3 regions of the Jeotgalicoccus sp. ATCC 8456 genome follow, and region 1 is predicted to be linked to each of the others. Evidence: predicted binding sites of a transcription regulator. Region 1 holds the regulator's gene; each other region holds the start of a gene.
The links. Region 1 encodes CtsR, which represses protease genes until heat stress. Its sites were predicted from a motif close to ATGGTCAATAAAGGTCAAACA; they were not measured.
Positions count from the first base shown of each region.

Region 1 (10,765 bases):
TACTTCTACTAGCATCGCTCTCGTACCCTCCATAGTGGCAACAATAGCTGATCCTGGCGCATTTTTCGAACGTTCTTCCAAGAAGATTTCAGAAGGGTTTAACACCTCTTCTAAACCACTCGCTTTCATCTCAAAAATACCCATCTCATTTGTTGAACCAAACCTGTTTTTCACTGCTCTTAAGATACGATAAGTATGATGCTGATCCCCTTCAAAATAGAGTACAGTATCAACCATATGTTCAAGCAATCTAGGACCTGCAATCTGTCCATCCTTTGTGACATGTCCAACTATAAAGGTTGCAATATTATTGCCCTTAGCGATATTCATAATAGACTGTGTACTCTCTCTCACTTGTGCCACTGAACCTGGTGCGCTTGTAACGTCTGGGTGAAAGACAGTCTGAATTGAGTCGATAATCAAATAATCTGGTTGGATCTTTTTAATTTCATCATGAATATACAAAAGGTTTGTCTCACAAAAGACTGTTAAATTGGATGGTTTTGAGGTAATGCGGTCTGCACGCATTTTAATCTGCTCTAGAGATTCCTCCCCAGATACGTATAAAACGTTATGGTTTTCAGCTAGAATTAATGCAGTCTGTAAGAGAATAGTGGACTTCCCTATACCTGGGTCACCACCAATTAAAATAAGCGATCCATTAACAATACCACCACCGAGCACTCTATCGAATTCCCCAGAACGCGTAGTTGTTCTTGGTGTGACTTTCTTTTCAATGGTACTTAATTTAGATGCTTTACTACGCTCATCTATCTTATTTTTTCCGAGCGTCCCTCGACCACTAACGGTTTCTTTATGTACAATTTTTTCTTCAAGCTGATTCCACGCACCGCAATTTGGACATTTACCCATCCATTTAGGTGTTTCATAACCACATGCCATACACTCAAAAGTAACTTTTGGTTTTGCCATTCGTGTATACACTCCCCCATTGTATTTCTTTTACTATTGTATTATTTATCTACATGTTTTAAAAGGCTAAAACCTTACAGTTAAAGACTTTTATAGAATTTTGTTGAGTAATTCACAAAAGTAAAATTATATTACTAGTTATAAAATATCCCTCTTAAGTATTCACTTTTTAAGTGTCTACATAAGAGGGAATATATCATGAGTCAGAGATGCTTATTAAAATCTATCCAGGATTACTGTTCAACAGTTTCGTTAACTTTGTCTTCTGTTGTGACTTTGAATGCATCATCAACATAATCCACTGTAACAAGTTTATTCTCAAAACTTTCACCTGATAGTAATGATTCACTTAGAGTATCTTCTATATTCTTTTGAATACTTCTAGACAAAGGTCTCGCCCCATATTCCGGATCGTAACCTTCTTCAACAATACGCTCAGTCGCTCGATCTGTAACCTCAATATGAATATTCTGGTCAGTTAATCTCGCTCTTAAAGTATCAATCATCAAGCTAACAATTTCTTTAAGATGTTCTTTCTCAAGTTTGTGGAAGACAATAATGTCATCAATTCGGTTAATGAATTCTGGTCTAAAGGTATTCTTCAATTCTTTCATCATTGTACTTCTAATATTTTCATAGCTTTCAGCCTCTGGACCACCAAAGCCTACGAATCTCTGATCTTGTAATTCTCTCGCACCTACATTTGATGTCATAACAATAATTGTATTGCGGAAATCCACCATGCGTCCGTTAGAGTCTGTTAAACGTCCATCATCTAACACTTGTAAGAGCAAGTTAAACACATCAGGGTGCGCTTTTTCAATTTCATCGAAGAGTATAAGAGAGTATGGTTTTCTTCTTACTCTTTCGGTTAATTGTCCCCCATCATCATAGCCTACATAGCCTGGAGGCGAACCAACTAAACGAGATACAGAATGTTTCTCCATATATTCACTCATGTCTACTCGAATCATCGCATCTTCTTCACCAAACATTGTTTCACTTAAGGCTCTAGCAAGTTCGGTTTTACCTACACCCGTCGGTCCTAAGAAGATGAAACTACCGATTGGACGCTTAGGATCTTTCAGTCCAGCACGCGCACGTCTTACTGCCTTAGATATCGATTGTACTGCAGAATCCTGTCCGATCACACGCTCGTGTAGAATGGATTCAAGATTCATCAGTCTATCCGACTCATCTTCAGCAATCTTAGATAACGGAATACCTGTAATACCAGCGACTACAAGCTCAATATCACTCGCTGTAACTGATTGTGAAGATTGACCCTGTTGCTTCTTCCAGTTTTCTTCACATTCTTTAACTTCATTTTCAATTTTTGTTTGTTGATCTCTAAAGTTTGCTGCTGCTTCAAATTCTTGGCTTTGAACCGCCGCATCTTTTTCCTTTTTCACTGCTTCTAAACGCGTCTCTAAGTCTTTAAGATCTGGGGGTGTAGAATAGCTTCTTAGTCTAACTTTAGATGATGCTTCATCTATTAAGTCAATTGCCTTATCAGGCAGGAAACGGTCTTGAATATAGCGGCTGCTCATACGAACTGCTGCTTCCAGTGCTTCATCTGTAATATTAATGCGGTGGTGCGCCTCGTAACGATCACGTAGGCCTTTTAGAATCAACGCAGCGTCTTCCGCCTTAGGCTCATCGACCATTACCGGCTGGAAACGACGTTCTAATGCCGCATCTTTTTCAATGTGTTTACGGAATTCATCTAAAGTTGTCGCACCGATACACTGCAACTCGCCACGTGCAAGAGCTGGTTTAAGAATGTTAGATGCATCGATCGCACCTTCAGCTCCCCCCGCACCTATTAGTGTGTGTAACTCATCAATAAATAGTACAACGTTACCAGCCTTATGGATTTCATCCATTACTTTCTTCATTCTCTCTTCAAATTCACCACGGTACTTCGTACCTGCAACAACAGTCCCCATATCTAGAGACATCACGCGTTTATCTTTTAAGTTTTCAGGCACTTCACTGTTAATCACTGCTTGGGCTAGGCCTTCAGCCACAGCTGTTTTACCAACACCAGGTTCACCAATTAACACGGGATTGTTCTTCGTTCTACGGCTTAGCACTTCTATAACACGTGTAATCTCACTAGAACGACCAATCACTGGATCTAACTGACTCTCTCTGGCCATTTGAGTTAAGTCACGTGCCAAAGAGTCTAATGTCGGCGTATTTGTATCTTTTTGAACACTTGAATGTGACTGGAAAGCTTCTGGATTACCAAGCATTTTAATCACTGCTGCACGTGCTTTAGTAATATTTAAGTCAAGATTAGCCAATACTCTCGCTGCCACGCCCTCACTCTCACGAATCAGGCCTAATAGTAAGTGTTCTGTACCTACAAAATTGTGATGTAGTTTACGAGCTTCATCCATAGATAACTCAATTACTTTTTTAGCACGCGGTGTATAGTGAATCGATGATGCTTTTTCTGTACCCGTTGTTATTAAATTGTGCACTTCTTCATTAACTCGTTGTTCATCGATATTAAACGATGCTAGAACTTTTGCAGCGATGCCTTCTTTTTCTTTTACCAAACCTAATAGTAAATGTTCTGTACCGATATTAGAGTTTTTAAGTGTGATCGCTTCTTCTTGGGCAAATGCGAGTACTTTTTGTGCTCGCTCTGTCAGTTTTCCAAATAGCATCTATTTCCCTCCTAATAGTTCGCGTGTCAGTGTCGCCCGTAATCTTTCGTGCTGATTATTTGGTCGACTAGTGTCATATTCAAATTCATTCAGTTTTTGGCTAATAAAAGCCGGTTGGATTTGTTGAAACCATGCTTGAAAGTTAAAACGGTCAAAATCTATATAGCCTAAATCAATCCCTAGTTTCACATTACTCAAATGCATTGCTGCTTCTTTTAAAGGTAATTTGTAGGCGTATTGTAGAATACCAAAAGAACGATTGACAGCGTCACAGGTTTCTAAAGTTTTTAATTGCTCTCTTGCGCTACGTTCTTCTTCAATAATGCGTTCTTTTAATTCTGTCAAATTTTCAATGATATCTGTTTCACTAAAACCAAGCGTCACTTGATTCGATAACTGGTAAACAGAACCAATGGGCTTAGACCCTTCCCCGTATATACCTCGTAAAGTAAAACCAAAGCGCGTTAAATTATTATGAAAACGTTGAATTCTTTTCAAGGCTGTCAAGGCAGGTAAATGCAGCATTATAGAGGCTCTCATTCCTGTCCCTAGATTAGTCGGGCAAGCTGTAAGATAGCCGTATCGTTCATCAAATGCATACTCTATCTTACTCTCTAATGTATCATCTATAGCACTTGCTTTCTCGTATAGCGACTCAAGGGATTCATTTACACCGAGACTTTGAATTCGTAAATGATCTTCCTCACCAATCATCACCGACACGTCTTCCTCTTCATTGATGAAGACACTTTCTCCATTTTGTGAAAATCTAAGACTAATCAAATGCTTTTCGACCAATAAGGCACGGCCTACATCAGTAAATTCAGATAAGCGGAGACGAGTCAAATTAGGTAAAGTTTTCTCTACTATTTTACCAAGCGCTGTGATGTCTTCATCATCTTCAAGCATATGTGTGAAAGGTACACCATTAATATTCCGTGCTAGCCTCACACGTGAGGAAAGTTCAATATCAGTGACTGCTGTTCTATTGAGCCACTTACTAATATTATTCTCCATGTGACTCACCATCCTTCAGTGCCTGAATCTGGTCTCTAATCACCGCTGCTTCTTCAAAGGCCTGGGTTTTCACCTTGTCATCTAGTCTCTGTTGTAAGGACTCTATGTCTCTTTTGAGGCGCAGTGCATCTACTTTTTGATGAGGAATCTTCCCAAGATGTCTATTTTGGTTCAGCTGCACACGTTCAACAATTTGAGGTACGTATTCGCCGAAGTAGTCATAGCAATAACTACAACCAAACAAGCCATTGTCGACGACGCTTCTTAATGTTGAACCACATGATGGACATTCAGGCGCTTCAACTTCAACCTCTTTTTTCTCTGCATTAGCCGCTAACATCTTCAGTAATGTATGGATGTCAAAAGGATTATCCACTTGATAGTCATTCACGTGTAGCGATTTTTCAGCACACTGCTCACACAAATACCGTACATTTTGAGCAAGACCTAAGTCTTCCGAAATATGGACTGTGGCTTCATTTTCATTACATATCTCACACTTCATATATTCACTCCTTAGCGTACAGTATTGCCGTGATTACACGGCGTAAAATTTTCGCTCTTAAGCGGTCTCTATAAGGTAACTCAATGGATAGAACTTCTCTTTCCATAACAGCATCGATGATCTGTGCTTCTCTATAGGTAATAACACCATTTTCAAACATTGATTGAACAAGGTGACCCGCATTCAACTGAGATATGTTATCCCCAATAAGATTTTGTAAGTGCGCTAAGTATTCTGTCTCAGAATGTGTTTCTACTTTGGTGATTCTTATATAGCCGCCACCGCCACGTTTACTTTCAACGACGTAGCCATGTTCATTTGTAAAACGCGTTTTGATAACATAGTTTAACTGCGACGGTACACAATCAAATTTTTCAGCGATGTGCGCACGTTTTATTTCAACGACTTCGTTACCGGATTTCTCAATCATTTCTTTTAAATATTTTTCAATAATATCCGACATATTACGCATCTCATCACTCTCCCTTGACCTACTTTGACTAAAGTATACAAGTTGTGAACAAAATTGGCAAATAACATGTTTATTTTTAATTAAAAGGGTTTATTTTTGGAACCGGTTGCATTATACTAATTTAGTATCGCATAAATGTATCATTTGGTATATAATTTACAAATGAAATCATTTTCAATATTTCTTACATAATAATTTTTGGAGGCTTTCACAATGAGTATTGTAATGGGAATAGTTGGTATACTATTCACCGTCTTTCTTGCTTGGATTGCAAGTAGCAACAAAAAACTTGCGTTCAAACATTGGAAGAACATATTAATATTAGTTGCATTACAGTTTATCGCTACGTTCTTATTCCTTAACACTACGGGTGGACAAACGATTATCCTTGGTTTAGCGAACGGTTTCGACTACTTACTAGGATATGCAAGAGAAGGTGCACAATTTGTGTTTGGAGATTTGATGACGAACGCGGAAGGCGAACCAGTTGATGTATTCCTATTCAACGTGCTTATACCGATCATCTTTATCTCAGCAATTATCGGTATTCTTTCTTACACTAGAATCTTACCTTTCATCATAAAAGGATTAGGCTTCTTACTGACTAAGATTACTGGAATGCCATACATCGAGTCTTACAATGGTGCGGCATCTATGATGCTTGGACAGTCAGAGGTATTCGTATCTCTTAAAAATCAGCTGCCTAAGCTTACAACACGTCGTTTATATACATTAGCTGCACAGGCAATGAGTTCAATTTCACTTTCTATTGTCGGCGCATTCTTTACAATGTTAGACCCTCAATTTGTCATCATTGCGATTGTACTGAACTTATTCAGTGTTTACATCATCGTACACATCATCAATCCATATGATGAAGTTATCGAAGATGGTGACATTGAAATCTCAACTAATCCAGAAAAAGGTAAATCTTTCTTCCAAGTCCTTGGTGATTACATCATCGATGGTGGTAAAATCGTACTCGTCGTTGGTTCGATGTTAATTGGTTTCATCGCTCTAATCGGTTTACTGAACCAGATTTTCTTATTAATTCCTGGTTCAAACCTTTCATTCCAAGATATCTTGGGCTACATCTTTATGCCAGTTGCCTTCCTAATGGGTATTCCTTGGGCTGAGGCACAAACTGCCGGTTCATTAATGGCAACTAAGTTAATCACTAACGAATTTGTTGCAATTCTTGAATTCATAAATGTTGCAGAAGGACTTTCTGAGAAGACACAAGCAATGATTTCAGTATTCTTAATCTCATTTGCTAACTTTGGTTCAATCGGTATCATCGCTGGTTCTGTTAAAGGACTTCACGGTGAGAGCGGAGACAAAGTTGCGAGATTCGGCCTTAAACTAGTATACGGTGCGACTCTTGTATCTATCTTAAGCTCTGTAATCATCGGTTTCTTCTATTAAAATTTATAAATTTTAAGCCTCTGGGGAAGACCCTAGAGGCTTTTTTGTTATCCTAAAGCTACGTCTAACACCATCATCACAGAAAATCCAAACAGGAATGCAAAGACTGCTGCATCGGAATGACCATTTTTTTGTGTGCTGGGAATAACTTCCTCCACCACCACAAATATCATTGCACCTGCACCTGCAGCTAAAGCATACGGCAATACTGGCTCCATTGAGGCCACAAGCAAGACACCAACAAGTGCTGCCATCGGCTCAACGATTGCTGACATCCAGCCCCAAAAGAATGCTCGAAATTTAGATGCACCCTCTGCTCTTAACGGCATGGAAACTGCAGTACCTTCTGGGATATTTTGTAGACCAATCCCTACTGCTAAGGTAAGTGCACTGGCAATCATGACTGGATCTTGACTCAACCCTGCTGCACCGAAGAGAATACCGATAGAGAGTCCTTCAGGAATATTGTGAAGTGTTAAGGATGTTACTAGTAAGGTACTTCTTCTGGAGCTAGCAACTGTAAGCCCCTCAGCAGTGTGTTCTCCCCTATGACGGTGAGGGATAATTTTATCGAAGAAGTAAATAAATAAGGCACCGCCTAAAAAGCCGATTAAAGCAGGGAACCATTCTCCTATTGGATTATCTGCACTCGCATCAATCGCAGGTGATAAAAGCGACCAAAAACTCGCGGCCACCATGATACCGCCTGCAAAGCCAAGTGTGATATTTAAAAAGTTTTCACTAACACCTTTAGTTAAAAAGACAACTGCTGCACCTAGCCCCGTCATTGTCCATGTGAACAAGGTTGCTATAAGTGCCTGTTGCCAAGGGTCCAAGGTCATTAGATAATCTAACATATTCATTCTCCTTAGAATTTTCTTAATAATAATTATAACGCTTTCCAAAAAATTATAGTACCTATTAAAACTGAATGATATAATGGTTTCTCATAAGGAACTTAAAGGAGCGCTAAGAATGACAATTAAATCCACTATTGCCAAGAACGTCGGAAAAACATTAAGTTATTTCCTAACGAGATATACAAATGGAGGCAGCAGCTTACCAGGTAAGGTTGCCTTATCAATCGACAAAAACCTGCTAAAAAATTTAGCAGCGTCTTACGATGTTGTCGTTGTAACTGGGACGAACGGTAAAACCTTAACAACGACACTAACGACAAGTGTTTTATCGAAGAAGTATAACCATGTAATTACTAATAAGACAGGTTCTAACATGAAGCAAGGCATCGTTGGTGCCTTCCTGAATGCACCGCGAGTGACAAAAGATGCCATTGCTGTCTTAGAAGTTGACGAGGGATCCTTAAAAAATGTTGTAGAAGAATTACAACCTAAAGTATTTCTACATACTAACATATTTGCAGACCAACTCGATCGTTACGGTTCAATAGAAAAAATATATGAGTTGCTTACAGATGCTGCAAAAAGTACCCCAGATGCTACTGTTATAGCGAATGGTGATTTACCGTTATTTAATTCTGTCGCACTACCTAACAGTAGAAAATTCTTTGGGTTTGACACAAATGTTGATACAGGGAACCAATCAAAAGCAGACACAGCCTGCCCAAACTGTGGACATGATTTAGAGTATACAATTTATACTTATGCAAACCTTGGAGACTATTCATGTTCATCTTGTGGGTATAAACGCCCTGAATTAGACCATAGAGTCACTTCGGTCAAAGAATTAGATGTTACGCATTCCACATTTACGATCGACCATCACACATACACTCTGCATAATGCGGGAATATACAACATATACAATGCCCTAGCAGCCTACTCGGTCGGTCGTCATTTTGATGTTCCAAAAGAAGATATTGTCGATGCATTTAATGTCAATGAACGTGTTTTCGGTCGCCAAGAAGTCATCGTCGCATACGATAAGAAAATCGTCCTTAATGTTGTTAAAAACCCAGTAGGGTTAGATCAGGTATTGAATCTTATTAAACTTGAAAAAGATCCATTTACTTTTGTATCACTCTTGAACAACCGACCAGCAGACGGTGTCGACCTATCTTGGTTAGCTGATACAAACTTTGAATCCCTAACTGACTTAGACATCAAACAAATAATTACTGGTGGTATCGCAGTCGGTAAGATGACAGATCGCTTGCTCACTGCTGGATTCGATTCCTCAATACTTTATAGTGCTGGTACACTAGAAAATGTTGTAGAAGCTATTGAAAAAGCACCGACGACAAAAATCCACATGATCGCCACCTATACTGCTATGCTTGAGATTCGTAAAGCATTAATAGAAAAAGGTCACATTAAATAAAGTTCACTCTAAACAAAAAGGTCACTGATGAAAACTCATCAGTGACCTTTTATATTAGTGGGCCTAAGTGGACTCGAACCACCGACCTCACGCTTATCAGGCGTGCGCTCTAACCAGCTGAGCTATAGGCCCTTATATGGGAAAAAGCAAAAAAAAATAAAATGGAGCGGAAGACGGGATTCAAACCCGCGACCCCCACCTTGGCAAGGTGATGTTCTATCACTGAACTACTTCCGCATAATATGTATAGCAGCAAAATCAAACTATTAATTATTTTAGCGATAACCACCTAAATTGTCAACCAATTTTTACACAAAATTAATAATTACAAAAATCGTACTTATTCTTTAAGAATAAGTACGATTTTTCTTATCTTTCTCTCATTGAAGGGAACAATAAAACATCACGGATTGAAGCTGAGTCTGTCAGTAACATTACTAATCTATCAATTCCGATACCCAATCCACCTGTTGGTGGTAAACCGTATTCCATCGCCTCTAGGTAGTCTTCATCCATTTCATGCGCTTCATCATTACCTTGATCACGCTCAGCAACTTGTGCTTCAAAGCGCACACGCTGATCAATCGGATCATTTAACTCTGTAAACGCATTGGCATGTTCACGTCTAACGATAAATAACTCAAATCTATCAGTGAATCTAGGATCCTCATCATTTTTCTTAGCTAACGGTGAAATCTCTACAGGATGGCCGTATACAAAGGTCGGTTGCACTAATTCTTCTTCTACTTTTTGTTCAAAGAATTCATTTAGAATGTGACCATACTGCATGTTGTCACCAATTTCTACATTGTGTGCCTTAGCTGCTTTTCTTGCTTCTTCTACTGAATTAATATCATAGAAGTTAACCCCTGTATATTCATTAACGATATCTACCATGTGCACGCGTTTCCACTCTGGTGCTAAGTCAATCTCTTCACCATCATACACAACTTTAGTCGTCCCATTCACTTTCTCAGCAATATAAGCAATCATCTCTTCAGTTAAAGTCATAATGTCTCTGTAATCAGCATAAGCTTCATATAGTTCCATCATTGTGAACTCAGGGTTATGTCTTGTAGATACCCCTTCATTTCTAAACACGCGACCAATTTCATAGACTTTCTCAATACCTCCGATTACGAGGCGTTTTAAATGCAGCTCCAAGGCAATACGCATATATAAATCTGTATCTAAAGCATTGTGATGCGTAATGAACGGACGTGCCTGCGCACCACCTGCGATTGAGTGCATCATTGGTGTTTCTACTTCTAAGAAGTCATTCTCATTTAAGTAGTTACGCATTTCTTGTATAATTTTACTTCTTTTAATAAATGTTTCTCTAGACTCTTTACTTGTAATTAAATCTAAGTAACGTTTACGATAACGCTCTTCAACATCTTTTAGACCGTGATATTTATCGGGAAGTGGACGAAGGGC
Region 1 is NZ_CP066224.1:1,672,359-1,683,123, reverse strand. Features, by position in the region: gene radA (DNA repair protein RadA) at 1-933, opposite strand, end outside; gene JEM45_RS08700 (ATP-dependent Clp protease ATP-binding subunit) at 1,167-3,611, opposite strand; gene JEM45_RS08695 (protein arginine kinase) at 3,612-4,628, opposite strand; gene JEM45_RS08690 (UvrB/UvrC motif-containing protein) at 4,618-5,133, opposite strand; gene JEM45_RS08685 (CtsR family transcriptional regulator) at 5,138-5,605, opposite strand; gene JEM45_RS08680 (NupC/NupG family nucleoside CNT transporter) at 5,819-7,030, shown strand; gene JEM45_RS08675 (ZIP family metal transporter) at 7,078-7,887, opposite strand; gene JEM45_RS08670 (MurT ligase domain-containing protein) at 8,006-9,328, shown strand; tRNA gene JEM45_RS08665 (tRNA-Ile) at 9,387-9,460, opposite strand; tRNA gene JEM45_RS08660 (tRNA-Gly) at 9,491-9,565, opposite strand; gene lysS (lysine--tRNA ligase) at 9,698-10,765, opposite strand, start outside.

Region 2 (10,765 bases), 750 kb from region 1:
AATTGATTTAGTAGGAGATAAGGGAACTTTTGAAATTCTTAATGCACTAAATAGTGGTTTCCGTCTTCTCGATACTTCAACAAACTATAACAACGAAGGCATTGTTGGTGAAGCGGTTAGACGTTCTAAATTACACCGTGAAGAAATATTAGTGAGCTCAAAATTACCGGGTTCACACCACGACTACGATAAGGCGTTTATCTTTCTTCAAGAATCGTTGAGACGTGCTGGATTGGAGTACTTTGATAAGTATTTAATTCATTGGCCAAATCCAGATGATGGCAAATACGTTGAAGCATGGAAGGCACTTGTAGATGCCCAAAAACAAGGCTTAATTAGAACCATTGGTGTATCTAACTTTGAACCGGATCACCTAGATGATATTATCAATGCAACGGGTGTGACTCCAGCTACAAATCAGGTGGAACGTCATCCTTATTTCAATAATAAACGCATGGTAGAAGAGAATAAAAAACGAGGCATTCTAACAGAAGCATGGAGTCCATTTGGTAGAGGATATCTAAACGATGTGCTTGAAAATGAAACAATCAAAGAAATTGCAGCTAAATATGATAAGACACCTGCTCAAATTATTATCAATTGGAACTATAAAGCGGGTGTCATGGCCATACCAAAATCAGCTGATCCAGTGCATCAGAAAGAAAATATTGAAGCGACTGATTTTGACTTAAGCCAAGAAGATATAGAAAAAATCGATGCGCTTGATAAAGGTGAGGATGGCCGTGTTGAAGGCCAAGACCCTTATGAATATCATGAGTATGTATAAACAAAGTCAAAGAAAAATATAGTAAAAAATATCCATCCACTTAGGATGGATATTTTTATTGAGCTTCATTTGCTTTAGCAATCGCCTTATAACCGACCATATTAATGACGTCTTTTGGATTAGAGAACGGGGGAGCGTATGCTATTTCTATATTAATTAAGTCAAAGACACTTCCACCTAAACGTATATGTGTTGCAAGTACATCAATACGTTTATCGACACCTTCTGTACCGACAATGGCTGCTCTTAAAATCTGATGTGTATCTTTATGGAAGTAGACTCTGATATTAATAGGTTCAGCTGAAGACATGTAGCCTGACTTATTTTTTTGTTTTTGGTCGACAACTAGGTGAGGCAATTTCATGACTTCTTTTTCACTAAGGCCCGTTGATGCAATCGCATAGTCAAAAAATTTCACAATATTTGTTCCTAGTAAACCTTCGTGCCTTATATTCTCATCACCTGCGATTTGATTGGCAATTATGTGTGCCAGGCGATGCGCTGGCCAAGCTAGCAGTGACTGAACTTTCACATCTGGCACATGCTGGTAAACTGTTTCAATCACATCTCCAAGTGCATAGACATTGTCTAGGTTCGTTCGGCCACTTGAATCGATTGGGATCAGACCTTTATCAGTTAGATTTATGCCTGAACCTTTGAGGAATGCTGTATTGGGCTGTGTACCTATACCGCTAATAATCAATGGCGCATGGATTTCTTCACCATTGTTAAGTGTCAAGGTTTCACCTTCGACACTTTTAATTTCAGCGTTAAATCTGAGATCAATGTGGTGATCTTCCATAGCTTGGTGTATGACATGATTCATGTCAGCTTCAATCTTTTTATAAATTCGTTCATCATGTTGTACAATCGTTACCTTAATGCCACGTTCACTTAAGTTTTCCGTTACTTCGAGTCCGATATAACCTGAACCGACAAGGATGGCTTCTTTAATATTATATTTGTCAATGTAAGCCATGATAGCATCTAGGTCTTGTATCTTATGAAGTGGGAAACTTTGAGGTATATCTTTTAAGGCGGGTAGGACTTTCGGACTGCCACCCGGTGATAAGATTAAGTAGTCATAAATGACCGTCTTATAGTCATTATTATCTTTATCAAGTACGGTTAAAGTGTTGTTATCAGAATCAACTTTTGTGACTTCATGATTAATTAACACTTTGATATCTTTATCTAGAAATTTCTCCGGTGTCATGTTAATGAGGCTTTCCCTAGATTTTACCTCACCGCTAATGTGATAGGGCATTCCACATGCCCCGTAACTTATTTCGTTATTACGCTCATAAATTGTAATATCAGCATTTGGATCAAGTCGTCGGATTTGAGAGGCTACAGTGGCACCACCTGCGACCCCACCGACAACAGCAATTTTTACCATAACTTAGCGCCCGTCTTGAAAGTAGAATAAGGCGACGGTGCCAGCCCCAGTATGAGAACTAATTGTCGGTCCGATACTAGAAATCTTAACTTCTGTTATATCTGTATTTTCTAGAATTTGTGCTTTTAATAACTCTGCATTTTCTTTGGCATCAGCATGAGTAATGTGAGCGAGTCCGGTTGCACGTTCATTTTTTACGAGTTCTGTCATACGTCTAAATACCTTTTTAAGTCCACGGTGTTTTTCAACAGGTACTAATTGACCGTTTTCTACGTGTAGAAGGGGTTTAATATTTAATAAGCCACCTAAAAATGCTGACCCTTTCGATAAACGTCCACCCTTGGCTAAGTAATTTAAGTCATCAACTGTAAACAAGTGTCTGATCATAGCGACATCTGTTTCAATATTTTTAATGATTTTATCTTTGTCGTCACCGTTTTTAATATAAGATGCTGCACGTTCGACTAGCATTCCGAGCCCATAGCTTGCAGCAGATGAATCAATCAATGTGATATCAGCTTCAGGATATTGTTCTAGGATGTTATCACGTGCAATGACTGAACTTTGGAATGCCCCGGAAAGTTCACTTGAAAAGCCAAGGTATATGATTGGTGTACCTTCTTTTACATATGCCTCAAACAACTCAAAATAACTTTCGGGATTTGGTTGACTTGTTAATGGTCTTTTACCTTCCTTGATTGCTGTGATGACTTCATCACTAGTTATCTCGAGTTGGTCTAGGTAGCTTTTGTCGTCGAGTTGAATCTTCAAAGGGAGCACTTCAATGTCTAACTCCTTGGCACGTTCTAAGCTTAAATCTGAGCAACTATCAATAAATAATTTCATAGATAACCCTCCCTATGGTTTAAGACGGAGATCGAAAAATTCATTAAGGAAATGTCTAATACCGTCATTGTTATTGTTATATTCTGTAATATATTTAGACACATTTTTGATATCGTCGATACCATTCTTCATTGCGACACCATGTTCAACATACTGTAGCATTTCAGTGTCGTTGTCTTCATCTCCAAAAGCGATTGTTCTACTTTGTGGAATTCCCAAATACTCTCTGGCGTAATCCACACCAACCGCCTTATTAATACCTTTTTTGATTATTTCTAAGACAGGATAAGGCGCACCCCAGCGACGTTGTTCGATTACTTCAGCAAATAACTCATCTAGAGTCTTACGAATATGAGGCATTTCACTCTCTTCTGCCTGAACAAGAATAGAAGTAACGTCCTCTGTAACTGTATCTTGAAGTTCGCCAACACTTATTTTAGGGTTGCCCATGGTGAAGGCGTCGAATAGGACGCTATCGTGATAGTGGATATAAATATTATCTTTAATTTCAGCGACAATATTTTTAATATTTAATTCAGGAACTTTTTTAGCAATTTCTTTTGTAACTTCCTTATCCAATGTTTCATGCATGATTTGGAAGTCAAAATCTGTAGGATGGTGGACGAAAGCACCGTTAAAGTTTACAACAGGTGTCGTCATTTTTAATTCTTTATAGTAGGGTACACTGGCACGATACGGACGGCCAGTTGAAATCATTAGCTCATGGCCCTGTTGTTTCAACGTTGTCAGCACTTTCTTTGTGTAAGGACTGATATTCTTCTCATCAGTTAAAAGTGTGCCGTCTAAGTCTAAACAAATTAAATGCTTATCCATATAAATCTCCCTTTTGTCAGTATGTAAGAATAATGTTTCTTCTCAATAATAGCATTTATATTTATCGAATGTATAATTTTTGGTATAGTAAGTATTACATATACTAGGTGAGGAGTGATTATGTTGGATAAAGCAATGGAAGAAAGCATGTACGGTGCGCTAGAGAATGTCATTGACCCGGAACTCGGTATAGATATTGTAAACTTAGGCTTAGTTTATGGTGTAAACCTAGATGACGAAGGTACAGCAGGTGTTGAAATGACTTTAACTTCAATGGGTTGCCCAATGGGACCACAAATTATTGGTCAAGTTGAGCACGTACTTTCAGAACTACCTGAGGTAAATGATGTTCAAGTTGCTATCGTATGGAATCCACCATGGGACAAAGACAAGATGAGTCGTTACGCTAAAATTGCACTTGGTGTAAGCTAATATAAATAATAAGCTATGAGAAGATAATTCTTCTCATAGCTTTTTTGTATTGTGGTGAATTTGGTTGTTAACCGATTGGATCCATTGAATTATTATGCCCAAATAAACTGATATAGGATTGAAAAAGCGCCTAAAGCAAAACAGTAGTAAACGAAGATAATCAAATTACCTTTTTCCATCACATTTTGTAACCATTTAACTGCAAAATATGTTGCGATAAGGGTAATAATAAAGGCAATTAAATATGCTAACCATAGTGTATCCATGTTAGGGTCGTTAACGATATCTCCAACGGATATTAAAGCTGTTCCAAGAGATACTGGAATATAAAGAAGAAATGCAAATCTTAATGCGTTTTTCTGGCTAAGACCAACTGCAATGGAACCGACAATTGTTGCACCACTGCGGCTAATTCCAGGTGTTAATGCTATACATTGAGATAGACCAACTATTATAGAATCTTTAATTGTCAGGTCTCCATCCCTCTTATCGCCTCTTTTATTTTTAATAAACCAAAGTGCAATACCTGTTACAAGTAGCATAAGTCCTACGAAGCCAACAGAAATATTATCGCCGATTACATCTTTAAGCAGTAGCCCTGCAACACCAACTGGAATCGTCGCGATAATTAGGCAAATCGTATATTTAAAATCAGTAATTGCATCATCGTCTCTCGCGCCTTTAAATAAATATCTAAACAAATTATTGATGATACTAATGATATCATCTCGATAGATGAACAAGATTGCAATAAGGGAAGCCGTATTTAAAAATATTTCAAAAGAAAGACCTTGTGCTTCGATATTGAATAGCTCCCTGGCAATGACTAAATGACCACTAGATGATACGGGAATTGGTTCTGTAATGCCCTGTAATAAACCAAGAAAAGCATATTTGATAATAGTAATGATTTCCATGAGGTGATCCTCCTTAAAATGTACATCATTTAATATAAGACAAATTGTCTTAAATTGCTATCAATTACTTGATTTAATCTTCTTAAAGTGTATAATTAAGTTATGGTCAAATTTGGTCAAACACTTTAATTTATTGATTAGAGGTGGTTTAAATGGATATAAATAAGATGACAGTTAAAGTTCAACAAATCGTTGAACGTGCTCAAGGTCTGACAGTTGATCTTAAACTTCAGGCAATTGAGCTAGAGTCAATACTAAAAGCAATGCTATTGATTGAAGATAGCATGAGTGCTGACATTCTAGAAAGAGCAAACATCAACATTGACAATATAATTAAAAGTTATGATGAAAAATTAGCAAAATACAATAAGGTAAGTGGCGATAATATAGAATATGGTGTCTATATGTCGCAAGGTTTTTCGCAGTTATATAATGAAGCGGAAAAACTGATTGTTGATATGGAAGATGATTATATCTCCCAGGAACACATATTTCTAGCAGCGCTAAAAATTGATGATATTTTAAGCAATGCTGTAGGTAATAAGGATGAAGTTGTTAAAGAAATAGTGAAGAAAATAAGAGGGGGTAACCACGTGACGAGTCAAAATCCTGAAAATCAATATGAAGTATTAGAAAAATATGGGCGTGACCTTGTTGAAGAAGTCAGAAATGGTAAGGTAGATCCGGTCATTGGTCGTGATGAAGAAATCAGAGATACGATTCGAATTTTAAGTCGTAAGAGAAAAAATAATCCAGTACTAATTGGTGAACCTGGTGTGGGTAAAACGGCAATTGTCGAAGGACTTGCTCAAAGAATTGTACGTAAGGATGTTCCAGATAGTCTCTTAGATAAGACAGTTTTTGAACTCGATCTTACTTCACTAGTTGCGGGTGCGAAATTCCGTGGTGAGTTTGAAGAACGATTAAAAGCTGTGCTTAAAGAAATTAAAGAATCTGAAGGAAGAATTATTCTATTTATTGATGAAATCCACATGCTTGTTGGGGCTGGTAAAACTGATGGTGCAATGGATGCAGGCAATATGCTTAAGCCTATGCTTGCACGAGGTGAGCTACACTGTATTGGGGCAACAACAACAAACGAATATCGTGAGTATATCGAAAAAGACTCTGCCTTAGAAAGACGTTTCCAAAAGGTTCAAGTACCAGAGCCTGATGTAGAGGATACTATTTCAATTCTGCGCGGTCTAAAAGAGCGCTATGAAGTGCACCACGGTGTAAGAATTACAGACCGTGCCCTTGTTGCAGCTGCAGAACTATCAGACCGTTATATTACAGATCGCTTCTTACCAGATAAGGCAATTGACCTCATGGACCAAGCGAGTGCGACGATACGAACAGAGATGGGATCGAACCCAACTGAACTTGATCAGATTAATCGTAAGGTAATGCAACTTGAAATCGAGGAACAAGCTTTAAAAGGAGAAGATGACCAAGTTTCACAAGCGCGTCTATCCGAACTCCAAAAAGAATTAGCGGATATGAAAGAGAGCCAGTCTACACTTCAAAACAAAGTTGAGAAAGAAAAAGAACAAATTCAAAGAGTGAATGACAAACGAGCTGAAGTTGACAAAGTACGTCAGGAATTAGAAGACGCAGAGAACAATTATGAGCTTGAACGTGCGGCAGAACTTAGACATGGTAAATTACCACAGTTAGAAAAAGCACTCGAAGAATATGAACAAGAAATGCAACAAGAAGAATCATCTGACAATAGAATTATTAGAGAAGTTGTGACCGAAGAGGAAATTGGTTTTATCGTGAGCCAATGGACAGGTATTCCGGTTACAAAACTTGTTGAAACTGAAAAGGAAAAACTCTTGAAATTATCGGACATTCTTCATGAACGTGTCGTCGGTCAAGATGAAGCTGTCGATTTAGTTGCTGACGCAGTAATTAGAGCAAGAGCGGGTATTAAAGATCCGAATCGTCCAATCGGGAGCTTCCTATTTTTAGGACCTACGGGTGTCGGTAAAACTGAACTCGCTAAAGCCTTAGCCTCAACAATGTTTGACTCTGAGAAACATATGATCAGAATCGATATGTCTGAGTACATGGAAAAACATTCTGTTTCAAGATTAATCGGTGCACCTCCAGGCTATGTTGGTCATGAAGAGGGTGGACAATTAACTGAAGCGGTTAGACGTCAGCCTTATTCAGTTATCCTCTTAGATGAAGTAGAAAAAGCGCATGCTGATGTCTTTAATATCTTACTTCAACTTTTAGATGAAGGTCGTCTAACAGATTCAAAGGGGCGTATCATTAACTTTAAAAATACTATCATTATTATGACTTCAAATATCGGCTCCCAACATCTACTAGATACAGTTGTACAAGGTGGGGAGTTAACAGATCAAACAAGAGAGATTGTCATGTCAGAAGTGCATAAATACTTTAAACCTGAAATCATCAACCGTATGGATGATATTGTCATGTTCAGTCCATTAACTGAGAAAGACATGGGTGCCATTGTTGACCGTATGATTAGTGATTTAAATACACGCTTAAGAAATCAACACATGGAAATTGAAGTATCTGATGCAGTAAAAACTTGGGTAGCAAAAAGCTCTTATGAACCACAATTTGGTGCACGTCCAATGAAACGGTTTATCCAAAGAAATATTGAAACACCGCTTGCACGTAAGTTGATTGAAGCGGATATGTCAGAGGGGTTAAGAATAAAAGCTGACATAAAAGATGATGAATTAGTATTTAATATCGAAGAAGAATAATTTTATAAAAAACTGGACCATAGATTTTATAATCAATGGTCCAGTTTTTTACTTATTAATGTTTTGTGTCAGCAATCGCTCGGTCAAGTTCACTGACATACTGTTCATACTGACTGTCAGTCCAACTAAAGGTATCAGATAGAAGCTTTTCAATGCCTTGACGATATTGCATGACTTCTTCAATTGCAAAGTACAACTTACCACTACGACGAATGAGAAAATCTGTCGGTTTAACAACCATTTCATGCAGAATACTGTATATTACTTCTGCGTAGAGGGCTTTTGGTAAGCCGTACTTTTCTTCTGAGTCGTTAGTAATACCTGCGTATTGATATACCGTTTCTGCATTAGAACCGTACTTAAGTGCAAGCATATGACCTTCTTCTAAAGTGAGTCCATAGCTTTGTGCTTTTCGACTAATATTGTCTGCAAAGTTATGATAACCGATTGAGCCACCAACGTCTCCACCTGATATCGGTTCATTTTTAGTAGACACTTTAGCAATGTGCATCTTATAATTTTTCTTCAAATAAAGTGATACTTCATCAACAATTTCTTCAGCCATATGACGATAGCCTGTTAATTTGCCACCAGCAATGGTTATCAAGCCACTATTATTGTGCCAAATCTCATCTTTTCTTGAAATATCTGATGCATTCTTACTTGATGATGATTGTATAAGAGGGCGAATACCTGCCCAAGATGATTCGATGTGATCATGTGTTAGGTTGAGTGAAGGGAACATAAAGTTGATGGCTTCAATTAGATAAGCCTTATCTTTAGCATCAGCAACAGGATTCTTCTTATCATCCGTATAAAAAGTATCCGTTGTACCTACATAGGTTTTACCGGATCTTGGGATGGCAAAGATCATTCTGCCATCATTTTCTGTATCAAAGTAGACTGCTTGTGTGAGCGGGAAATCCTCTTGTTTAAAAACGAGGTGTACCCCCTTGGTGTGCACGAGATGTTTTTTTGAAACAGGTTCATCCTTATCATATGCTCTCACTTCATCAACCCATGGACCAGCAGCATTAACGACAGCTTTGGCAAGTATATTATGTGTGATACCGCTTAATTGATCGGTCGTTTTTAATCCTTTAATTGTTTCTTTTTTATAGATGAAGCCATCTGCTTTAAGGTAATTCACTAAATCTGCACCATACTGAGCTGCTTTTTTCATCACTTCTATAGTAAGTCTTGAGTCATCAGTTTTATATTCAACATAATAACCACCACCTTGGAGGGCCTTCTTATTAATATTTGGGACACGTTCTAAAACTTCCTTTTTAGAAAGCATATGACGACGCTCATTTTTTTCTACTTTAGCTAAAGAATCATAAACCTTTAGCCCTATGTTAGTTGTAAATTCACCAAAAGTACCACCTTTTCTAAAAGGCAGTAGCATCCATTCCGGAGTGGTAACATGTGGGCCATTTTCATAGACGATTGCTCTTTCTCTACCAGTCTCTTTAACAACACCAATCTGAAGTTGTTTTAAATATCTTAAACCACCATGAATAAGTTTCGTGCTTCGGCTCGATGTACCTTCAGAGAAGTCTTGCATTTCGACTAAGGCAACTTTTAAACCGCGCATTGTTGCATCCAAAGCAATACCAGCACCAGTGATACCACCACCGATGATGAGTAAATCATATTCTGTTTTAGACATGTGCTCAATTTGGTGTGCTCTTGTCAGTGCGTTTAACATTGTTTCCCTCCTACTAGTTATGTTTAGTTGGTTTTGAACATTTGAGTTGCTTTAATGGCAGTTTGCCAACCACTGTACAATTGATTTCTCTTATTTTCTTCCATCTTCGCTTCAAAAACTGCTTCAGTTTCACTGAGCTCCCTCAGTTTTTCTTGGGATTCAAAAAATCCTGAGGCAAGACCCGCAAGATAAGCAGCACCTAAGGCAGTGGATTCCACAATTTTTGGACGTTCAACCGTCGTATTTAAAATGTCAGCTTGGAACTGCATTAAGAAATTGTTGGCACTTGCACCGCCGTCCACTCTTAAACGATCAATTTTAGTTGCCCCATCAACTTGCATCGCATCAAGGACATCTTTAGTTTGATATGCAACAGCCTCTAGGGTTGCTCGGCTAATATGTGCCTTGGTCGAGCCTCTACTTAAACCAAATATCGCACCTCTTGCCTCTGCGTCCCAGTACGGTGCACCGAGTCCAGTGAATGATGGAACAACGTAGACACCATCAGAAGAGTCAAGTGTCATTGCATAATCTTCACTCTCTTTAGAGTCATGAAAAAATTCTAAACTATCTCTTAGCCATTGAATTGCACTACCTGCAACAAAGATTGAACCTTCAAGTGCATAGGTGATTTTACCATCGACACCAGCTGCAATAGTTGTAAGTAGTCCATTGTCGCTCGTTGTCGGTTCCTCACCTGTATTTAATAAAAGGAAACATCCAGTGCCGTAGGTATTTTTCGCTTCACCTTTGTCAAAACAAGTTTGACCGAATAGGGCGGCTTGTTGGTCACCGGCAATACCAGAGATTGGCACCTCATGACCAAAGAAATGAGATCTCGTTGTATGACCATAAATTTCACTAGAAGATTTTACTTCTGGTAACATTGATTTCGGTACATTAAGTATCGATAAAAGCTCATCATCCCATTGTAGATTATATATATTGTACAAGAGCGTCCGGCTTGCATTAGTGTAATCTGTGACGTGAATATTTCCCTCAGTGAATTTCCAAATTAACCAACTATCAATCGTCCCAAATAATAAATCTCCGTTTTCAGCTTTTTTTCTTGCACCCTCGACATTGTCG
Region 2 is NZ_CP066224.1:923,991-934,755, reverse strand. Features, by position in the region: gene JEM45_RS04710 (aldo/keto reductase) at 1-787, shown strand, start outside; gene JEM45_RS04705 (CoA-disulfide reductase) at 843-2,186, opposite strand; gene JEM45_RS04700 (DegV family protein) at 2,190-3,032, opposite strand; gene JEM45_RS04695 (Cof-type HAD-IIB family hydrolase) at 3,045-3,866, opposite strand; gene JEM45_RS04690 (metal-sulfur cluster assembly factor) at 4,002-4,298, shown strand; gene JEM45_RS04685 (undecaprenyl-diphosphate phosphatase) at 4,391-5,215, opposite strand; gene clpB (ATP-dependent chaperone ClpB) at 5,368-7,965, shown strand; gene JEM45_RS04675 (glycerol-3-phosphate dehydrogenase/oxidase) at 8,021-9,676, opposite strand; gene glpK (glycerol kinase GlpK) at 9,700-10,765, opposite strand, start outside.
Region 2: the regulator CtsR is predicted to act here: its motif matches at 5,318-5,338, upstream of clpB (ATP-dependent chaperone ClpB).

Region 3 (10,765 bases), 530 kb from region 1:
AAAGTTTTTGCCATCCTGAAGGCATACACAGCGTAAGAGGCAGATTGACGTTTACGGAAGATGAGCAACCGATTGTTGCACATATTTGGGGCGATAAGCCTGAACATTTTAGAGAAATGAGTATCGGCATGGCAGAAATGGGCTTTAAAGGTGTCGATATCAATATGGGGTGTCCAGTACCGAATGTCGCAACAAAAGGTCGTGGTTCTGGATTGATTTTAAGACCAGAAGTCGCAGCAGAAATTATTCAAGAAGCTAAAGCTGGTGGACTTCCAGTCAGTGTAAAAACACGATTAGGCTATACAGATATTGATGAATGGAGAGACTGGTTAAGGCATGTTCTAGAACAAGATATCGCAAACTTATCGATTCATTTAAGAACGAGACGTGAAATGAGTAAAGTCGATGCACATTGGGAATTAATTGGTGAAATTAAAGCACTTCGTGATGAAGTTGCGCCGAATACGCTACTTACAATTAACGGCGATATACCGGATAGAAAGACAGGTCTTGAACTCGTTCGTAAGTATGGCGTGGATGGTGTGATGATTGGTCGCGGAATATTCACGAACCCATTCGCTTTTGAAGTTGAACCAAAGGAACATAGCCCTGAAGAACTGCTCGATCTTTTAAGATTACACTTAGATCTTTTTGATAAGTATTCAAAAGATGAGCCGAGACTATTTAAGCCGCTCCGTCGTTTCTTTAAAATCTACGTTAAAGGTATACGTGGTGCAGGGGAACTTAGAAATCAACTGATGAGTACAGAAACTACAGATGAGGTACGTGTTCTACTAGATGAATTTCAAAATAATAAGTAAGACGATTTGTCCCTTTTGGTTTCCAAAAGGGATTTCTTTTTGAAATCGTGATACCATAAAGGAAAATACAGGGGATGAGAACATGATAGGAATACTAGGCATTGTAATAGGTAGTGGAATGTCCTTTCAGTCCGCTGTCAATTCACAACTGAGAAATTTCGTTTTCTCTCCTTACATAGCTTCTATGTTGTCATTTTTAGTCGGGACCATACTCTTGGCTCTGGTGGTAATCTCACAGGGCCTACCATTATTTCCGACCTTTGAGATTATAACGAATCATCCTTGGTGGATATGGCTTGGCGGACTTTGTGGTGTGATTGCATTAACAGGAAATATCATCATCTTCCCTAAGATCGGCAGTATAGAAACTGCAGTAATGCCGATTATTGGAATGATTATTACAAGCATGTTGATTGACCATTTTGGTTGGTTTGAGTCTACGGTATTACCATTCGGTTTAAACCGATTTGTTGGCGTCATTCTTATACTTATCGGCGTAGTATTTGCGGTCGTCCTGAGAGATGCCTTAATAAATCGTAAATTAACGAAAGATACCGATAGTAATATTAATAAGAATCCATGGCGTGCGGTTGGCTTATTTGGCGGAGCTATGCTCGCTGTTCAAGCGGCAGTCAACGGCCAGCTTGGTGTCGCAGTAAACTCACCACTAACAGGTGCATTCCTATCATTTTTAGTAGGAACAATTATTCTGTTTCTGCTAGTAATTTTTATCGATAAAAACCTGAAGCCCGTGAGTCGACCATTTACCGAGAAAGCACCTCTCTGGGTTTGGTTAGGTGGTGCATTTGGTGCCTGCTACGTATCGATTAATATTTTACTAGTCGGTATCATCGGTACCGGCCCAACCGTTGTACTCGTTCTATTTGGACAAATTACAGGCAGTATACTCGTGCAACAATTTGGATTGTTCCGTTCAGTTAAAACACCAACAGCTCCAATCCAAGTGATTGGTCTAATCGTTATGCTGGTCGGTGTAGTTTTAATTAACTTATTCTAGGAGGATTTATATGAATTCAGTATTCGGACATCACCATATCTCAATGATGACAAAAGATGCAGAAGAGAATAATCGATTTTACAATGAAGTGCTCGGTTTAAGACGTTTAAAAGTAACAGTCAATCAAGATGATCCGTCTATGTATCATATATTTTTTGGCGATAAGAAGGGGACACCGGGTACGGAACTTACCTTTTTTGAAATGCCTAATATCGGACAGACACATAAAGGCACCAATGCGATAACTAAAATTGGCTTATTGGTTAAAGACGAAGCGGCTTTAAGTTATTGGCAACAACGCTTTGACGAATATGGGGTAGAATACGGTAGTATCAAACAGTTCGCAGGTAGAAGAGGCTTACCGTTTGCAGATCCAGATGGCTTACATTTAGTCCTTCAAGTGGCAGACCAAGTCGACGGGAACTATCTTCCTTGGGAAGACTCAGCAGTCCCTCTAGAACACCAAATTATTAGTATGGGGACAGTTGAGTTGACGGCAAAACGATTGGATAAGCTTGAAAAAACACTGATTGAACTGTTCGATTATGAAAAGGTAGCAGGTGGTGACAACCAACGTCTTTATAGACCGAAAAATGGTAGTCATGAAGGCGAAATTTTAACTGTTTACAAAGATGGACCAAGAGAAAAACAAGGGCGTGGCAGTGTACATCATCTAGCGATTAATGTTCGAAATGATGATGAGCTCGAGTTTTGGCATGAGAGGGTAACGAAGAGGGGCTTTCGCTCAACTGGTGTCATTGACAGACACTTTTTTAAGAGTATGTATTTCAGAGAATCAAACGGCATAATGTTTGAAATTGCAACTTTAGATGGCCCCGGAATGACAGAGGATGAAGCGAATAAATCACTAGGAAATCACTTAGACTTACCGCCATTCCTAGAAGAGAAAAGAATACAAATAGAAGAAGATTTAATCAAACTATCATTTATTGAATAAAATGTGAGGAATTTCAAATGACTCAACTATTAGATAATTCAAAATTAGAAGATGTAACCATTCATACAATTACGTATATTGATGACATTGTCGGTCTGGGAGAAAAAAGACTGTCGATTGATCGTAAACATTTTGATGACTTAGAAATTTCAGAATCATTATTAAAAATGCATATTAATAGAGCCTCATTAGAAGAATTTACTAAGGAAAGAAATAAAGAGCTACTAGAATATGAGAATTACTCAGAATTTGATCATCTTAATAGTATGGTCGCTATGCTAGAGCACGATTTCTTTAGTATAGACAAAGTGAAGTTTTTTTATAGAGATGAAAACCATCTATCCGGTGAAGCGGTCATAGACACTTCAGATGAAGAACAAGTAAAAATGACTAGTGAGGTCAGTGGTAAATCGCTTATATTAACAATAGAATTACGATAAAAGAAATCCGTACATGTGATCGTGACTACATGTACGGATTTTATCTTACTATTTAATTGAAGGTTTAACGATTTTACGATCTCCACGTTCTAATGGCGCATTTCTCATCATGAAGTATGACAGGACGAGTAGGATTAGTGATCCGCCTGCAAGTATATGAATGAATAATGTGTAGTCTGTCATGATGAATTCAAACAGTGGTCCAAAATCAATATAGAAGTAGATTGAAATTGAAGCGAGTATAACTAGGCCAAGCAGTATCAATGTTCGCATTGTTCCCATATTAAAATTGATAACTTGTGCAAACATTCCGATACCAAATAGAATGAATAGCCATAGGAAATCTATCCAAAAGTACATAAATATATTTGCGTCAGTTAAAATGTCTGCCATGTGAAACACAGAATAAGAATCCTCGAATAAATTTGTCCCTATAAAGTGTAATAAAGTCAGTACGACTGATGCAGCTATTATAAATAAAATGCTTGATAGGTAAGCTGATAACACAAACTGAGTTCTAGTTCCGCCTAAGCCGAGTATGAATCGATACGCTTTAAAGAATATAAATGGCAGTGTCAGAAACACTATATAAAAGGGACCGAAAAGTGCGCCAACACTATTAGCGCCAGATGATAACGAGCTTAAAAAAATAAAGAGAGCAAAAATGGCGACTGTAACAAAAATACTAATATAAAATGTTATGCCAGTTTCTTTTGCGACGATTTTAAAAGGACCATTAAGCGTGTGCATGTAATTTTGCCTCCTTTTTAGTTAAATTGACTAGATAATCTTGGAAGGGAGCTTTTTCTATAGAAACACCGTGAGAAAAAGCTTCTTGCTTTAATGCTTCTGTATACGGTGCATCAATCATAACGTTGAGCTGTTTGCCGAGCTTTCGTTCTTCTGAAATTGTGTACTGTTCTGCAATAGCATTCACAGCATCACTTGTACCGCTTAAGTGAACACCACGTGTCTTAAGTGATTCCGTATCCTGATAGGTTAGAAGCGTATTGTTATCTATAATTGCAATTTTTTCACACAGTGGTTCAACTTCTTCAATATGGTGTGTTGATAAGAGAATCACCCTTGGATCTTCTTCAAATGAATCGAGTAGGATATCGTAGAATTGCTTTCTCATATGCGCATCTAAACCGTTTGATGGCTCATCGAAAATTGTTACGGGTGCTTTACTCGCGAGTCCGATTGCGATAGTTAACATCGTCTTCATACCTTTAGAAAATTTACGAATTTTTTTCTTTCTTGGAAGTTGAAAAATTTCTATTAATTGATCAGCTAAAGCTTGATCCCACTTATCATTAAAATTTGATGCGTAGTTTAAGGCGTCATTAACATTCCACAAGTCACTATAAGGGTGGTCTTCTTGCATAAATGCAACATGGTTCATCGCTTCAATATTATTGTAAGGTATTTCACCATCGACATGGACCGTGCCAGAAGTCGGGTGTTCTAAACCTGACAATAGTTTCATAAGGGTTGTTTTACCAGAACCATTCCTTCCCCATAAACCAATAATGACCGGATTATTTTCTATAAGATTGATATCTTTTAAAATATATTTGTTGTCATAAGCAAATGCGACATTGTCTAAATTAATCATTATTATCCTCCTTTAAAAACTTAATCACTTCATCAAGCCCCATATCTAAGCGTTTAGATTCTTCTAACATAGGTTTAATATATTGCTTTCTAAATTCATTTTTTCTCTTCTCTAATAATTTAGACCGGGCATCTTTAGAGACGAATATACCGAGACCACGTTGTTTATAAGCATATCCTTCTTCAACAAGGACAGTGAGACCTTTCTGTGCAGTTGCACGGTTAACTTGATAGAATTTCGAAATCTCCGTCGTTGAGGGGATTTGGTCACCTTCTTGGAGTTCACCTTCAATTATGTCGTCCTCTATCATTTCGTGTATTTGTTGGAATATAGGTTTTGAGTCATCTAGTACTGCTTTCACACATGAAGACCTCCTTTTGATGAGTGGTTGATTAGTTGTGTAATCAACTATACATACGAAGATAGATTTTGTAAAGAAAAAGTATAAAAAACTTGAAAGTCAAACAAGGTCAATGTATAATAAAATCATAAGTCAAAGATAGTCAAACTTCTCGGTATGATTATAAATTTGATAAGCACATAATTTGAAGTCACTGATATCAGGCTTTATACTATAAACATAGTCAAATATAGTCAAAGTCAAAACGAACTATGATTGAAACACTTTTAAAAGGAGGAAACACACATGAAATGTCAAAATTGTAGTATTAACGAAGCAAATGTTAACCTTGCAATGAATTTTAATAACCAAAAAATGCAGGTTCATTTATGTGACAGCTGTTTCCAAGAAATCCAAGGACAAATGATGAACTCTAACGATTTCTTTAAAGGTCAAAATAATGCAATGAATAACAATAAATACTTTAACGGACAAGGAAACAGTGCAACGAGCACTAGAACAAGAGAAGAAAGCAATAGAGACGGACTTTTAGATCAATTAGGTAATAATATTTCCGACGAGGCGAGAGCTGGGAAAATTGATCCTGTAATTGGTCGTGACAAAGAAGTTAAACGTGTCATTGAAACACTTAATAGAAGAAATAAAAACAACCCTGTACTCATCGGTGAACCTGGTGTTGGTAAAACTGCCATTGCTGAAGGCTTAGCACTTAAAATTGTTGAGGGCAACGTTCCTACGAAGTTGATGGACAAAGAAATTTATGTTTTAGATGTCGCATCACTAGTCGCGAACACTTCTATGCGTGGACAGTTTGAAGAACGTATGAAGCAGTTAATCTCTGAATTGAAAGAACGAAAAGAGGTCATCTTATTTATAGATGAAATTCACCAAATCGTTGGAGCGGGTTCTGCTGAAAGTTCACAAATGGATGCTGGTAACATTCTAAAACCAGCACTTGCACGAGGTGAACTACAGATCATCGGTGCAACAACGCTAAAAGAATATCGTCAAATTGAAAAAGATGCAGCGCTTGAGCGTCGTTTACAGCCAATCATTGTTAAAGAACCAAGTTTAGAAGAATCTGTATTAATCCTTAAAGGTATTAAAGATCGCTATGAAAAATTCCATGAGGTCAATTACTCTGATGATGCAATTGAAGCATTTGTTAACTTATCTAATAGATATATTCAAGATCGTTTCTTACCAGATAAGGCAATTGACTTAATGGATGAAGTCGGTGCACGACTCAACCTGTCTAATGCTGAAAATGATACGGAGTCTATTAAACAAAAATTAGACAAAATTGCTAAAGAAAAAGATGAAGCTGCTGAACAAGAAGACTATGAAACTGCAGCACACTTAAAATATCAAGAATTACAACTACAAAAACAACTAGATGCAGCAGAGGATGAACAAAAGACTTTAGATGTTGATGTCACAGATATTCAATTAATTGTAGAAGAGAAAACAGGTATTCCTGTAACAAAAATACAAGCAGAAGAACAAAATCAGATGAGACATCTGAGTGAAAATCTTAGTTCTAAAGTAATTGGGCAAGAACAAGCGGTAGATAAGGTAGCGAAAGCGGTCAGAAGAAGCCGTGCTGGACTAAAATCTAAATATCGTCCAATAGGTTCCTTCCTATTCGTTGGCCCAACTGGTGTTGGTAAAACGGAATTAACCAAAGCATTAGCTGAGAAAATTTTCGGTACAAGAGACTCTATGATTAGATTAGATATGTCTGAGTACATGGAAAAACATGCTGTCTCTAAAATTATCGGTTCACCTCCAGGTTACGTTGGTCACGAAGAAGCAGGACAACTAACAGAAAAAGTACGTCACAATCCTTATACAATTATTCTTTTAGATGAAATTGAAAAGGCACACCCTGATGTACAAAATATGTTCCTTCAAATTATGGAGGATGGTCAGCTTACTGATTCTCATGGTCGTACTGTTAGCTTTAAAGAAACAGTAATCATCATGACAAGTAACGCTGGTACAGGAGATAACAACGCTAGTGTTGGATTTAATGCGAATCAACATGAGTCAGTAACGACACTTGAGAACTTAAGTGATTACTTCAAACCTGAATTCTTAAACAGATTTGATGTAATTATTAACTTCAATGAATTGTCCGAAGAAAATCTGATGGAAATTACTGATTTAATGCTTAATGAGCTATCAGAGACACTTAAGGAAAATGATATTAACATCACTGTAACTGAAGACGCTAAGAAAAAATTAGTGAGCCTCGGTTACGATAAACGCTTTGGTGCTAGACCATTGAGAAGGGTGATTCAAGATAGAATTGAAGACCAACTTACTGATTTAATATTAGAATCGGATGGTTTAGAACAAGTCAGAGCGCACATTAAAAATGGTGAGATTGTCGTATCTAAAGCATAAGGAAGCGCAGAAAACTGAAATTTTAAATATTGAAAAAGGGTTGGGACAAAACAATTCCCTTCATATAATAAGCCGGACGTTAGCAATTCTTAAGGCATCGCGTGAGCCTGTAGTCTCACGCAGATGCTATTCCCCTAGAAGTCTAACGTTCGGCTTTTCTATTATAATTTATTATTTCCCTATATATTCAGAGTTTTTGTCCCAGCCCCTTTTTTTGTTGTTCTATTTTAATTTAGTAACCAAATCATTTATCAGTTATATCTACGAGTGATCCATTAGTAATGCTCAGTAAATCATTAGGTGTCACTTCGACCTGCATTCCTCTTTTACCAGCAGATACAACCATCTTATCAAGTGACTTAGCTTCAATAGCAATAAAGGTAGGAAAGTTTTTCTTCATACCAATAGGTGAGCAACCGCCTCTAATATAACCGGTCGTTTTCTCCAAGTCCTTCATATGCAACATGTCTACTTTCTTATTACCACTTTCCCTTGCCAGTGCCTTTAAATCCAATTCTTTTTTGGCTGGAATACAAGCAACAATTGGCCCTGTGATATTACCAACTGCTACAAGCGTCTTAAATATTATTTGTTCTGACACTTCAAGTGTGTCGACTGAACGATCAGTATCTTTATGGTCCTCTGACCAAGCATATTCGTGAATTAAATAAGGGATTTTCTCTTTATCTAACTGTCTCATAGCATTCGTCTTTTGAACTTTCTTTTTCTTCAAGATGTCATACCTCCGTATTGTTATCTTAGCGCTTAGCATATCATATCTTTTCTAGTATAATAGATTTGAAGATTCGACGAGGAGATGCCTATGTTTTTAAAATCCCAAGAAGATGAAAGAACGCCTATAAAAAAGAAATATCATTTTGATCCGATCAAGGTAATTATTGGTATGGCTATTGGTTTTGTGACCCCAGAAGTTGCTGGATTTTTATCGAAAAATGTTATAGAGACAACTACCTTAAACAATATTGCCAATGTTTCACCGATTGGTCTTGCTGTAATTTTTGGACTTGTTGCTCTGTTTTTAACCTTCAAAGTCGAGCGCATATATGAAGAAGATATAGAGAAGGACAGGAATAGACAAGTTTCAAAAGGTGTACAAAATGAGGTAACGGATAAGTTGGCAGAATATCAAGCAGCAAAAAAAGCGGGTGACACAGATAGAATGAAAGAGATTGAAGTTTGGCTAAAAGCACACAAAGTGACATTGAAGAAATAGGACACTTCATAGAGGAGTGTCTTATTTTTGTTGAAAAATAACAATAGGAAATATATTTTGTTAATTATTCACATTTTATTATTTACTTTGTTAGATTTGAACAATATAATTAATTTAAAGGTGATGGTGATGAAATCTAAAAGACAGCAATATATTTTAAGTCGGGTAGCGGAGTTTAGTGAAGTAACGATTGAAATGCTAGCTGAGGAATTGTCAGTGTCTGAAATGACAGTACGTCGAGATTTAAAGGAACTTGAAGAAAATGAACAAGTCATCCGTACTTCTAATGCGATCTTGCTTAAGGACTCTTTCTTGAACGAAGTCCCATTTGTAAAAAAACAGTTGGTTAATATCGAAGAGAAAAGGTTGATTGCAAAGAAAGCATTAGAATTCATTCATCCAGATGAAACAATCTTACTCGATGCTGGTACTACGACACTAGAAATTTGTAAACGACTTAAAAGCGTAGATTTCAAAGTTAGAATTGTAACAAATGATATAAAAGCGGCCGCGGAATTAATTGATAGTCAACACGAAGTCATTATTTTAGGCGGTCAAGTTCAAACGAATGTTGGGTCCATGTATGGTGCCCAGACAGTAGATATGCTGAACTCAATAAAGGTGAGTGTATCTTTTGTAGGTACACAAGCAATTGATGTTTATGAAGGCATATATGCACCAACAATAGAAAAAGCGAAAGTTAAACGATTGATGGTGGAATGTGGGCAGACATCTTATCTTGTTGTCGATTCCAGTAAATTCAATCACACAGCATTCGCTAAAATATGCGATTTAAATGACTTTACAGGTATTATTACTGACGATTCTCTAGATGAAGAAATAAGAAAAAGCCTGCAGTCGGCAACGACAGTCATTTAAGGAGGTAAGGCAGTGAAGGTAGGAATTATTGCGGATGATTTAACTGGCGCGAATGCGACGGGTGTCCGATTGAGCGAAAACGGCTTTCATCCTGCAACGTATTTTCATTACAATGACTTATTGAATGATGAAAATACTGATGTCATTGTCATTGACACTGATAGTAGATATGCGAGTGAAAGAGTTTTAGATCATAGAGTCGGTGGATCCTTAACTAAATTGAAGCACTGGGGTGCGGATATTTTAGCAAAACGAGTGGACTCTACTTTAAGAGGAAATGTCGGTAAGGAAATTGATATGATCTTAGAAACGGTCGGTGAAGAAACCATCGGAGTTGTTGTACCGTCATTTCCTGATTCAGGACGGATTACAGTTGGTGGGTACTTAATTGTTGATAGTCTGCCTTTACATAGAACAGATGCGGCCAATGATCCAATTACACCGATTACTTCATCATATGTACCTGAGATCATTAGTGCACAAACAGAGCATCAAGTGGGTGTAATGACCATAAATGATATGTCTGAAGACTGTGAAACTTTCTTAGAATCTTTTAAAAGCGTTATAGAAAAAGGAAACAAGATTGTTGTGTTAGATGCGGTCACGAATAATGATATTGAATTTATTGCTGAGGCACTCAGCCAATATAAGGGTCATAAGCTTGTTCCGATTGATCCAGGACCCTTTACTTCGCTCTATGCGAAGTATAGGGCCAATCAAATCGGTGATGATAGAAAGATAATTGTGACCGTAGGATCAGCGACTAAAGTATCAGAAAAACAACTAGTTTACTTAATCGATAGACTTAAGATTAAACCGGTAATACCGGATATAACAAAACTTGCAACCTTTGATCACAATTGGCACGACGAGGTTCAGAAATGTGTTAAAAAAGCTAAGAAACGTATGGAAGATAATGAAGTGACAGTGATTACAACCAACAAAGAGAATTTAGTGATTATTGATATTAAAAAATAGCTGCTGTCAATGGTGTCACACCAGATAGAGTAGCTAAACGCATCACTGA
Region 3 is NZ_CP066224.1:1,143,531-1,154,295, reverse strand. Features, by position in the region: gene JEM45_RS05875 (tRNA dihydrouridine synthase) at 1-821, shown strand, start outside; gene JEM45_RS05870 (DMT family transporter) at 904-1,839, shown strand; gene JEM45_RS05865 (VOC family protein) at 1,850-2,797, shown strand; gene JEM45_RS05860 (hypothetical protein) at 2,815-3,237, shown strand; gene JEM45_RS05855 (hypothetical protein) at 3,286-3,987, opposite strand; gene JEM45_RS05850 (ABC transporter ATP-binding protein) at 3,974-4,855, opposite strand; gene JEM45_RS05845 (GntR family transcriptional regulator) at 4,848-5,216, opposite strand; gene JEM45_RS05840 (ATP-dependent Clp protease ATP-binding subunit) at 5,502-7,625, shown strand; gene ybaK (Cys-tRNA(Pro) deacylase) at 7,870-8,325, opposite strand; gene JEM45_RS05830 (hypothetical protein) at 8,449-8,859, shown strand; gene JEM45_RS05825 (DeoR/GlpR family DNA-binding transcription regulator) at 8,989-9,738, shown strand; gene JEM45_RS05820 (four-carbon acid sugar kinase family protein) at 9,751-10,716, shown strand; gene JEM45_RS05815 (nucleotide-binding domain containing protein) at 10,713-10,765, shown strand, end outside.
Region 3: the regulator CtsR is predicted to act here: its motif matches at 5,345-5,365, upstream of JEM45_RS05840 (ATP-dependent Clp protease ATP-binding subunit).